2 linked regions of the Pseudorhodoplanes sinuspersici genome follow. The protein of the gene in region 2 interacts with the protein of the main gene of each other region in a pairwise test. Links are inferred from orthologs where the notes say so. Each region holds a gene or a part of one and is shown on either strand. Other genes may lie near its edges.

Evidence for each region.
Region 1: the proteins of ligA (region 2) and leuS interact in binary tests that used the Escherichia coli proteins (3 or more experiments, as listed by UniProt). The link is inferred for Pseudorhodoplanes sinuspersici from one-to-one orthologs.

The regions. Positions count from the first base shown.
Region 1 is NZ_CP021112.1:1,654,987-1,661,187, forward strand. The notes cover bases 936-4,102. They hold leuS (leucine--tRNA ligase), read right to left. Parts: upstream 3,770-4,102; coding sequence 1,136-3,769; downstream 936-1,135. Other genes in these bases: lptE (LPS assembly lipoprotein LptE), read right to left, coding at 936-1,002; CAK95_RS08175 (DUF2171 domain-containing protein), read left to right, coding at 3,937-4,102. In the rest of the region: holA (DNA polymerase III subunit delta), read right to left, coding at 1-416; more of lptE, read right to left, coding at 580-935; more of CAK95_RS08175, read left to right, coding at 4,103-4,170; CAK95_RS08180 (YggS family pyridoxal phosphate-dependent enzyme), read left to right, coding at 4,285-4,956; CAK95_RS08185 (ATP-binding protein), read right to left, coding at 4,960-6,201.
Region 2 is NZ_CP021112.1:347,174-353,138, forward strand. The notes cover bases 2,162-5,092. They hold ligA (NAD-dependent DNA ligase LigA), read right to left. Parts: upstream 4,734-5,092; coding sequence 2,589-4,733; downstream 2,162-2,588. Other genes in these bases: CAK95_RS01725 (alpha/beta fold hydrolase), read left to right, coding at 2,162-2,179; CAK95_RS01730 (hypothetical protein), read right to left, coding at 2,239-2,478; CAK95_RS28980 (hypothetical protein), read left to right, coding at 4,840-4,995; recN (DNA repair protein RecN), read right to left, coding at 5,005-5,092. In the rest of the region: CAK95_RS01720 (multidrug effflux MFS transporter), read left to right, coding at 1-1,236; more of CAK95_RS01725, read left to right, coding at 1,283-2,161; more of recN, read right to left, coding at 5,093-5,965. UniProt on the Escherichia coli protein: DNA ligase that catalyzes the formation of phosphodiester linkages between 5'-phosphoryl and 3'-hydroxyl groups in double-stranded DNA using NAD as a coenzyme and as the energy source for the reaction.

The sequences.
Region 1 (6,201 bases), 1.3 Mb from region 2 along the record:
CAGGCAATGACGGCTGCGTTCTTGGCTTTCTCGCACAATGTCCGCAGCGGCGCGGTCTTGCGAAGGTCGCCGGCCTCGATCACAACGCGACAATCGGGCGAGGGCGCAGCAAGGACGGCTTCGACGGCTGAAGCAATATTGCGGCTGCCGGCCTTGACCCAGAGGGCTCTGCGCCCGCCGAACATCGGAATGGTGTTGGCCTCTTCGACGAGGCGATAGGGATTTCCCGACAGTTCGTCGCCGTCGATCCGGATCAGTGAAAAGACGTCGGCGGGATTGTCGACGGAGATTTTTGCGAGCGCTTCGGCGCGCTCATGCACGAGACCGGAATCAGGACCATAGATCAGCACGATCGGACGTGCCGGATCGGGCCGTGAAACAAAGGCATCTGCTTCGAAAGGTTTGACGGTGGTCATAAAATCATCGTGGCGTATCGCTCTCAATCGGCCTCATGGTGAGGAGCGCTTCGAAAGAATCGCGTCTCGAACCATGGGCCGCCCCGATCCTTCGAGACGGAGGCTTTGCCGCCTCCTCAGGATGAGGCGGAGAAAGAGAAACCCGGTAGACCAGATAAGATCATCAACCGCCGGAAACGAAATATGAGGCGAGGCGTGTTTTGATCTGTTCGGCAAGGATATTCGACGCGCGATTCTGTGCGTCACGCTCGCCGCGCTGACGGGCGAAACGCTGCTGCTGGCCAGGGATGTCATAGGACGAGCGCGAGAAGGCCCGGCCCGTCAACACGACCTTGTTGGTCGCCAGCTCGGTCAGGCTGTAAGTCGCGTCGATGCCGTAGATTTCCATATCCGGCCGGGCGGTGGTGGTATCGACAATCACCCGCTGATTATTACCGCTGATGTTGATCTTCAGCCGATAGGCCGGCGAGGCTGCCGCTCCGCCGCCGGTAAGTCCGAAAATCAGGGCATTGCGGATTTCATTTCCGAGGCGCGCCTCGGGCGTGCCGTTCGGCGCATCGATCTGCTCGACGTCAACCGTTGCCATGGCGGTGCTGACCGCAGGACTGCCACTGACCGCCGAGGCGGTCCCGTAAAGAGGTTGGAAGCAACCGGCCGTCAGCCCGGCGCTGGCCAACGCCAACCCCAGTGCCGCGAAGCGCCCGATCCCCCGTTTTCCCCTAGGCAACGACATTCACAATCCTTTGCGGGACAACAATGACCTTTTTAGGAGCTTTCCCGTCCAGGGCTTTCTTTACCGCATCAAGCGTTAAGACGGCAGCCTCAATATCCGAATTTCCGGCGTCCCGTGGCACGGTTACATCAGCCCGCTTCTTGCCGTTCACCTGAACAGGCAGGGTGATGGTATTTTCGACCAGCAGGCCGGTTTCGACCTCCGGCCAGCCCTGCATCGACACCAGGGACTGGTGGCCCAAGACCACCCAGCATTCCTCCGCCAGATGCGGCATCATCGGTGCGAAGAGCTGGACCAGGATGTCGCCGGCCTCTCGAATCGCAAAGGCGAGGTCGGGGGTGATGTCGGCCGGTGACGTGATATCGCCGATGGCCGAACTGAGCGCGTTGGCGAATTCATAAATATGCGCGACGCAACGGTTGAAGCGCAGCTTCTCGATATCCTCGGACACTTTTGCCAGCGCCGAATGTGCCGCCTTGCGGACCGCCGTCGCCGTCGCGCCGAACGAGGCCGGCCGGTCAGCCGGAGCCTTGGCCGCGATATCAGCAATCTCGCCGACCAGACGCCACAGCCGCTGCACGAAACGCCACGAGCCCTGCACGCCTTCTTCGGTCCAGATCACGTCGCGTTCGGGCGGCGAATCGGACAAGACGAACCAGCGTGCGGTGTCGGCGCCGTAACCGCCGATGATGTCGTCGGGATCGACCGTGTTGCGCTTCGACTTCGACATTTTTTCGATGTGGCCGATCTCGATCGGTTCGCCGGTCGCCGTCAGCGTCGCCTTGCGCTGATCGCCCATGCCTTCGATCGTGACCTCGGCCGGCATGACAAATGTGCCGTCCTGCTTGCGATAGGTTTCGTGAACGACCATGCCCTGCGTGAACAGGCCGGCGAATGGCTCATCGAGACCGATGTGGTCAGTCTTCTTCATCGCCCGCGTGAAGAAGCGGCTGTAGAGCAGATGCAAAATCGCATGCTCGATGCCGCCGATATATTGATCGACGGGCAGCCAGCGATCGACGACCTTGCGGTCGGTCGGCGCGGTGTCGATCCACGGATCGGTGAAGCGTGCGAAATACCAGGACGAATCGACGAAGGTATCCATCGTGTCGGTTTCGCGGCGTGCCGGTTTGCCGCACGAGGGGCACGCGACATGTTTCCATGCTTCGTGACGGTCAAGCGGGTTGCCAGGCCGGTCGAAGCTGACGTCCTCCGGCAATTTCACCGGCAGGTCTTTCTTCGGTACCGGCACGATGCCGCACGACTCGCAGTAAATGATCGGGATCGGGCAGCCCCAATAGCGCTGCCGCGAAATGCCCCAGTCGCGCAGACGAAAATTCACCTGTCGCGTTGCGACGGCTTTGTTGCCGCGCGTTTCGCTCTCGAGACGCTTGGCGACTTCGTCCTTCGCCTGCTCGATGGTCATGCCGTCGAGAAAGCGCGAATTGATCATCGTGCCGTCGCCATCATAGGCGGTGTCGGTGATGACGAATGTTTTTGGATCCTGACCGGGCGGACAAACGACCGGTACGTTGCCGAGCCCGTATTTGTTGACGAAATCGAGGTCGCGCTGATCATGCGCCGGGCAACCGAAGATCGCGCCCGTGCCATAATCCATCAGAATGAAATTGGCGACATAGACCGGCAATTGCCACGTTGGATCGAGCGGATGAACAGCCTTGATGCCGGTGTCGAAGCCAAGCTTCTCGGCCTTGTCGATCACTTCCTGCGCGGTGCCGTGGCGCTTGCACTCGGCGATGAACTCCGCGAGCTGCGGATTTTTCGCGGCGGCAGCCGTAGCCAGCGGATGATCGGGCGCGATCGCCATGAACTTCGCGCCGAACAAGGTATCCGGTCGCGTCGTAAAGACATCGAGTTCGGTTTCGCCAGCCGGTGTCGTCTTCGGATCGAGCGCAAAGCGGACGAACAATCCTTCCGATCGCCCGATCCAGTTGCGCTGCATGAGGCGCACCTTGTCGGGCCAGCGATCGAGCATGTCGATCGAATCAAGCAGGTCCTGCGCGTAATCGCTGATCTTGAAAAACCATTGCGTCAGTTCGCGCTGCTCGACCAGCGCGCCGGAGCGCCAGCCGCGTCCATCGATCACCTGCTCGTTGGCGAGCACGGTCTGATCAACTGGATCCCAGTTCACCTTCGATTGTTTGCGCTCGACCAGCCCCGCTTTCAGGAAGTCGAGGAACATCGCCTGCTGGTGACGATAATAATTCGGGTCGCAGGTCGCGATTTCGCGTGCCCAGTCCAGCGACAGCCCCATCGACTGGAGCTGCTTCTTCATCGCGGCGATGTTGTCGTAGGTCCAGGCCCTGGGATGGACCTTGCGCTCCATTGCGGCATTTTCCGCCGGCATGCCGAAGGCGTCCCAGCCCATCGGATGCAGAACGCTGAAACCCCTGGCGCGCTTGTAGCGGGCGACCACGTCGCCCATCGTGTAGTTGCGCACATGGCCCATATGGATGCGCCCCGAAGGATAGGGGAACATCTCGAGCACGTAGTATTTCGGGCGCGGATCGTCGTTCTTGGTCGCGAAAATTTCGCGATCGGTCCAGGTTTTTTGCCAGCGCGGCTCGGCGTCGCGGGCGTTGTAGCGCTCGGTGCTCATCAATGATTGGCTCAGGGTCAGAATTGAGGCGGAAAGGACACGAAAACTCCTTTCTGGTCAACGGCCTGTCACAAGGCATTGGGCCGGCCGCAGCCGCCAAGATATGGACTCTCCCTGGAACTTTCACGGCCGCCTGCCGGTTTTCCTGCCATCAACAGGAGGAGACAATGGTGAAAGCGCGAGAAATCCACCATGAGATGGAAGTTGTTGGGACCGACGGCGCGCATGTCGGCACAGTCGATCACATGGAAGGCGCGAAGTGGATCAAGCTAACCAAGAATGATCCCGCAGCCGGAGGCGAACACCACCTGATTCCCATCAAATGGGTCGATCACATCGATAACCAGGTGCATCTGAACAGAGCGTCGGCCGATGCCATGAACCAGTGGCAGACCGTATAAGCGGACATAGTCCAGCGGGAGTAAACGCTTCGCCAGAAGAGATCACGGGTAACGTCAGATCGGGCGTTCGAGGGCTTTTTGCATCATGCGGTGACGACCGTTATAGACCCGCGGATGTCCGAAACCACCGTCACTGCGGCACTCACCGACGTAAAGCACCAAATCGCGGCAGCGTGCCACGAGGTCGGGCGCGATCCGGCGACTGTCACATTAATCGGGGTCAGCAAGACATTTGAGGCCGATGCGATCGAGCCGGTCATTGCCGCCGGTCAGCGGGTGTTTGGCGAGAACCGGGTTCAGGAAACAAAGGGGAAATGGCCGGGCTTGCTGAAGCGCCATCCCGGCCTATCGCTCCACCTGATCGGGCCGCTCCAATCGAACAAGGCGAAGGAAGCGGTGGCGATGTTCGACGCCATCCATTCCGTTGACCGGCCAAGCCTGTGCGAGGCGCTGGCCAAGGAGATCGGCAAGCAGGGTCGATCGCCACAACTTTTCGTTGAAATCAACACTGGCGCCGAGCCGCAAAAGGCCGGCATCTTGCCGGAGGCTGCCGACGCATTCCTGCGGGCCTGCAAGGATACCTACGGGCTGACGATTTCAGGTCTGATGTGCATCCCGCCATTCGATGAGGCGCCAGCGCCGCATTTTGCCCTCACGGCGAAAATCGCGGCGCGCAACGGACTGACACAGCTCTCAATGGGCATGAGCGCCGATTTCAAGATCGCGATCCAGTTCGGCGCGACGCATGTGCGGATCGGTTCGGCGATCTTCGGCGCGCGGGGCTGAATATTACCGCCACGTCTTCGGCAGATCCGGTGTTCCAAGTCCAGTACGATCAAGCGGCGCCTTGAGAATGCGGGAGCGTACTGAATCGGGCGGTTCAAGAATTTGCTGTGGCTGCACAGGTGGCGCGTAGCCGAAGTCGTAAACATCATCATCATGATGCTTTTGACTCATGGTCGCATTGCGCCAGCGTTCGATCACCGACACGATCAAGTCTGAACCCGCGTCAGCGTCAGCGTGTCCGCTGCTGCCAACATCGCTGCTCGGCCGGAACTGTTGCGGTAACTCCCTGAATTTCATCTGCATCGGCAAAGCGACGCCAGGCCCGAAGACGAATGCTTCGGCTGTACCAAGCGATGGAACGAATGTCAGAAGGCTCGACGCAGCATCGGATACGGCGGATCGGATCAACGCATGATCGCGATCGTTCGACAATCGCATGACGAACAATGTGTTGCATTGAGAGATAATATTGGGATCGATCTCCGCCGGCCGCTGCGTGACCAGTCCAAGAAATACGCCGTACTTGCGTCCTTCTTTCGCAATGCGCGACAAAGCACGCCGTGTCGGTCCGAATGCGACCTTGGCGTCGGCCGCCGCATAACGATGCGCTTCCTCGCAGATGAAAAGCAGTGGTGCAACACCATCACTCCACAAGCCGAAATCGAACGCCATGCGGCTCAATACCGAGACAACGGAGTCGACGACTTCCGCCGGGAAACCGCCGAGTTGCATCACAGTCAGCGGTTTGTTGTTAGCCGGCAGACGAAACAGATTCGAAATGATCTCCGCCATTGTGTCGCCACCGACATTGGCGTTTTCGAACATGAAAGCGTAGCGCGGATTGTTGCGGAAGGTCTGAATTCGCTGCAGCAGTTTATAATGGTGCATGCGCGAGGAGCGATTTTCCAGCTTGCCCATGCGCTCGTCGATCAACCCGATCAGGTCCTCGATGCGATAAGGCGCCGGCGTATCGGCGGTGAAGCCTGCATTCTTTGGATCGCGGCGTTTTGTCAGAAAACGATCATTGGCATTGCGGTATTGGAGATAAGCGCCCTTCGCCAGCGGAATGACCTCGGAAAGAATCTCCACTTCTTCGTCGACGCCCGGCCGCCTTCCGAAGAAAGCATCGATTGTTTCTTCGAAATTGAACAGCCAGAACGGCAGGCGAAGATTGCGCGGATTCAGAACCTGCGCTTTGTCGCCGAAACAGCGGCCATACTCATTGTGTGGATCGATCAGAAAAAT
Region 2 (5,965 bases):
CCAAAAGCCGCAGCAGAGGCGGCCGACCCGGCTTCGCGTCCGGCGCCGATCGGACTGATCGTGCTGTTGATGATCATGAGCGCGATCGGCCCGGTCTCGCTTAACATCCTGACGCCGGTGACGCCGAGCCTTGCCGATATCTTTGGAACGCGGGTCGAAACAGTTCAGTTGACGCTGTCGCTTTATCTCGTAGGACTGGCGATCTCGCAATTGCTGCTGGGACCGCTGTCCGACCGCTTTGGCCGCAAGCCGGTACTATTGCTTGGCCTGTTCATTACCACCGTAGCCAGCATTGCCGCGGTTTTCTCGACCTCCATTCAGATGCTGATCGTGTTTCGCATTCTGCAGGCGTTAGGAGCCTCATCCGGTCTTGTGATCGGTCGTGCGATCATCCGCGATCTCTATGCGCGCGAACGCGCCGCCTCGATGATCGGACTTGTCACGACGGCGATGGTCGTTGCACCAATGGTGGCACCACTGATTGGCGGCCTGCTCGATAAGGCGCTGGGCAAACATTATGGCTGGCAAGGCACGTTCGTGCTGGTTGGAGCGTTCGCTGGCGTCGTGATGGTCTGGGTGATAGCCGGTTTGAAAGAAACCCGGCCCGACCACATCACCGGCGGCGGGCTTCGCTTCATCGGGCGGGAGAGTCGCGAACTGTTCGCGAATCGCCGTTTCCTCGGCTATGTGCTGGTCTGTGCCATCGGCACGGCGACTTTCTTTGCGTTTCTTGGCGGCGGCCCGCATGTCGTCGTCAGCATCATGGAGCGCTCTGCGTTTGAGTATGGCCTATGGTTCATGCTCACGGCTGGCGGCTTCATGCTCGGCAATTTCGTGACGGCGCGGAATTCGCAACGTTACGGCATCGATCGGATGATCCATTTCGGTTTGCTCAGCATGCTCGTCGGAGCCGTGCTGATGATGGCGACAGTCGCGCTCTGGCCGTATGACGGGCCGTGGACCATCTTCCTGCCGCAGATATTGATCTCGTTTGGCAACGGCGTGTTTCTGCCAAACTGCGTCGCCGGAGCCGTCAGTGTGCGTCCTCAGGCCGCGGGCACGGCATCGGGCATCACTGGTTTCTCGCAGATGGCGGTGGGCGCTGTGGCCGCCCAAGGCATGAGTCACCTGGTTGCCACCGCCGAGACGGCAATGCCGCTCTCGATCGTAACGCTGGCCCTGTCAGTGGTCTCGAGCGCGGCGTTCTACGTGTTTCTTACCAAGCGGGGAACGTAATTACGCGGTCTGAAATTGAGCTCCAGCCCCCGTGAGGGAACAGCTCATGTTTTCTGGCTTCGAGAGTACCGGGATAGAGACAGGCGAAGCTCGCATTTTCCTGCGCCGGGCAGGTGCTGGCACACCGCTGCTGTTGCTGCACGGATTTCCGCAAACGCATGCGATGTGGTCGAAGGTGGCATCACTCCTCGCGCCGCATTTCACTGTCATCTGTCCCGACCTGCGCGGCTATGGACAAAGCTCCTGCCCGGAATCCACGCCTGACCACGCTCCCTATTCGAAACGCGCCATGGCGTCCGAGATTGTGGCCGTCATGGAGCAACTCGGATTCGCGCGATTTTGCGTCGCCGGTCATGATCGCGGCGGCCGCGTCGCCTATCGTCTGGCGCTCGATCATCCCGAACGTGTCAAACGTCTCGCCGTCCTTGACATCCTCCCGACGGCCGACGTCTGGAATCGGGCGGACGCGAAGTTCGCTCTTGGCTACTGGCCCTGGCTGTTGCTGGCGCAGCCCGAGCCTTTGCCTGAGCAACTGATTGCGGCTGCGCCTGCAGCCATTGTCGACACCGCGCTTGACGGCTGGGGCACGCCTGCCTCCGCGTTCGATCAGGAAACACGGAGCGCCTATATCGACGCTCTGCGCGACCCGGTGCATATCCACGCCATCTGCGAGGAATATCGCGCCGCAGCCACCATAGACCGCGAACATGACATCTCGGACAGAACCAACGGCCGGCGCATTGCTTGCCCTGTCCTCGTGCTCTGGAGCGGACGCGGTCCTTTGAACACCTGGTACGAGGCCGCCGGCGGACCGCTCGGGATTTGGCAAGACTGGTGCAACGAACTAAGCGGTATGCCACTTGAAGCCGGACATTTCTTTCCGGAAGAGAAGCCGGACCAGACGGCACACGCATTGCTGGAATTCTTCAAACCGCATCGCTGACGCGCCACACATCAATGGCTCCTCCGGGAGCGCATCAAGCATTTGGATTCAATCGCCGCTCATTCCGGCTCACCATGCTCGGCCATGCAGGCACGATAGATGTAAAACTCAGTATTGCCATATTCCCATTCTGGATATTGCGCGGCCCGGGCGCTGCATTCATGGATCGCTGCGGCGCGCGCCGCAGTGACGATGAAATGGCCCTGCGCGTCGTAATGGCCCTGGGCTTTCGGGAATATCAAACCAAACGCGGCGTAAGCTGCAAAGGCGGCAGCCTTGTACGGATCTGAAATGTCCACAACGTTTCTCCTTCCAAGTCACGCCCCGCTAGTGGGTACGTGGTGCCTGGGAGAAAACACGTTTGATCAATCTTGCCGCAAAAACACAGGCGACTGAAAACCCGCAGACATTATTGTCCGGTCATCGTCAGCCATTCGTCCTCCGTCAGCACCGTGACGCCGAGCCCCTGCGCTTCGGTGAGCTTCGAGCCGGCACCGGGACCAGCCACGACATAATCGGTCTTTTTCGACACCGAACCCGCGACCTTGGCACCCAGCCGTTCGGCCTGAGCCTTGGCTTCATTGCGGGTCATCTTCTCCAGTGAGCCTGTGAAGACAACGGTCTTGCCGGCGATGGCCGTATCTTTCTTCGGCTTCTCGGCGTCCAGAATCATCACCTGTTTGGTCAGGCGCTCGACGATGCCGCGGTTATGGCTTTCGCCGAAATAGGCGGCGACCGCCTGAACCACAGTGTCGCCGATCTGATCCAGCGCATCCATATCGGCGATGGCGTCCGCGTCACTCTTCGCGACCTTCAGACAGGCATCGTGGAATGCATCCCACGAGCCATAGCCGCGCGCCAGCGCAAGCGCTGTCGTCTCGCCGACATGGCGAATGCCGAGCGCGTAGATGAAACGATCGAGCGAGATTTCGCGCCGCTGTTCGATCGCCGCGAACAGATTGCGCACTGAAGTTTCGCCGTATCCCTCCTGCTCTTCCAGCCGGATCGCCCTGTTGCGCTGTGACAGCGTAAAGATATCTGCAGGTTCTCTCACCCATTCCTTCTCGAAGAAGAACTCGATCTGCTTTTCGCCCAGTCCGTCGATATCGAATGCACGCCGGGAAACAAACAGCATCAGATGCTGGATCTTCTGATAAGGACAAGCGAACTCGCCGGTGCAGCGCGCGCGCGCGCCTTCCTCGCCCGTGGCGGTTTCTTCGCGCACGACATCGGTGTGCAGCGGGCACGGGCAGGTCTTTGGAAAATGGTAGGGCTTGGCGTTTTTCGGCCGCTTGTCGATGACGACATCGACGATCTGAGGAATGACGTCGCCGGCGCGCTGAACAATCACGGTATCGCCGATACGGATATCGCGGCCATCGCGCAAAGGTTCGCCTTTGCCGCCGATGCCCTTGATATAATCCTCATTATGTAACGTCACGTTCTGCACGATGACGCCACCGACACCAATCGGTTCAAGCTTGCCGACCGGTGTGAGGGCGCCGGTGCGGCCGACCTGTATCTCGATGCCCTTGAGCACCGTCATGGCACGCTCGGCCAGGAATTTGTGCGCCATCGCCCATCGCGGCGTACGCGAAATGAAGCCGAGCCGCTCCTGCCAATCGATGCGGTCGACCTTGTAGACGACACCGTCAATGTCGTAATCGAGATGCGAGCGCTGCTCTTCGATCTTGCGATGGAACGCAATGAGTTGCTCGACCGAATGACACAGCTTGGCGAGCGGATTGGTCTTGAAGCCGCAGCTCTCGAACCATTTGACCATGCCCGACTGCGTGTCCGCCGGCATGTCGCTCATCTCGCCCCAGGCATAAGCGAAGAAACCGAGCGGGCGCGATGCAGTAATGTTCGGGTCCTTCTGACGCAGAGAGCCGGCCGCCGAGTTGCGCGGGTTGGCAAAAACCTGCTCGCCGGCCGCCTGCTGGCGCTCGTTGAGTTTGAGGAAAGCCTGCTTGGTCATATAGACCTCGCCGCGCACCTCGCAGATCGGCGGCACATGCCGACCCTTCAGCTTCTGCGGCACGTCATGCAGCGTGCGGATATTGGCGGTGACGTCTTCGCCCGTCGTGCCGTCGCCGCGTGTCGCCGCCGTAACCAGTTCGCCATTCTCATAACGCAGCGACATCGACAGGCCGTCAATCTTCGGTTCGGCGCTGAAATCGATCCTCTCGTCTTCGCTCAGCTTGAGGAAACGGCGGATGCGCGAAGCGAAGTCGATGACATCCTGCTCGCTGAAAGCGTTGTCGAGCGACAGCATCGGCACGGCATGCCGGACCTTCTTGAATCGGCCGGTCGACGCAGCGCCGACGCGCTTCGACGGCGAATCCTTGCGGATCAATGCGGGAAAGCGCGCCTCGATCTCATTGTTGCGCTGACGCAGGGCATCGTATTCGGCATCGGAAACCGTCGGCGCATCCTGCTGATAATAGCGCTTGTCGTGCTCGGCGATCAGCTTGGCGAGCCGCTGCAATTCACCCGCGGCTTGCTCTTCGGTGAGCTTGTCGGTCGGCGTCAGAGGGGATGCGCGTTTGGCCATGGTATGTTACTTCGTCGTTCCGGGGCCGGACCTTGTCTTATTTGTCATTGCCCGCGCAAGCCAGCAATCTGCTACCCACGAGCATGTGAGACAGCAAAGACCTGCGATGAAACCCTGGAAACTCGTTGTCGCCGCCGGCGCGATCACGCTGGTCTTCATCCTGTTCGTGGGGATCGAACGCCAGCGCAATTGCCGCTATGCGGACGGCACGCATTGCGGACTGTTCGGGACCGCCCCCGGCAAGTTCGGCGATCCGCGGTGAGGCCGCCGGCTACGCCGCCGCCTTGATCAGCCGTTCCGCCGCGGCACGGGCCTCATCGGTAATTTCGGCGCCCGCCAGCATACGGGCGATTTCCTCGCGGCGGCGCTCCGCAGCGACCTCATTCACACGCGTCGCCACACGCTTGCCCTTATCGAGTGCGTCCTTGGCGATGACGTAATGGCGGCTCGCGCGTGCGGCGACCTGCGGTGCATGGGTCACGGCGATGGCCTGCACGCGTGACGCAAGCTTGGCGAGCCGCAGGCCGATCGCGTCGGCAACGGCGCCGCCGACCCCGGTATCGATTTCGTCGAAGATCAGTGTCGGCGCAGAGCCCTTGTCGGCGAGTACCACCTTCAATGCGAGCAGGAAGCGCGCGAGTTCGCCACCCGAAGCGACCTTCATCAGCGGGCCAGGCCGCGTGCCCGGATTGGTCTGCACCCAGAATTCGACGCGATCAAAGCCATGCGGCCCTGCCGCATCCTTGTCGCTCATGATCGATGTGGAAAACACCGCGCGCTCCAGCTTCAGCGGCTTGATCTCGACATTCACAGCCTTGTCGAGCTTCGCCGCCGCTTTCACCCGCGCCGATGACAAGGCTGCGGCCGCGTCGCGGAAACGCGCCTCTGTTTCGGCAGCGACCCTTTCCAGCACCGCCAGCTTTTCCGCGCCGGCATCGATCAGCGCCAGATCACTCGCATACTTCTCGGCCAGCAACGCAAGACGATCGACCGGCATGTTGTATTTGCGGCCGGCGGCTCGCAACGCGAACAACCGCTCCTCGATGCGTTCCAACTCCGCTGGATCGTAATCGGCCGCACGAAGCGCCGCTTCGAGATGGACACGGGCTTCTTCGATCGAATTCAGAGCCTGATCCAGCGCCTTGATGGCTGGATCGGTCAGCGCCGGCGCTTGCGCCGAGCGGCGCTCCAGCCGGCGAATGGCGGCAGAGAAGCCCGGAACCGGCGATGCA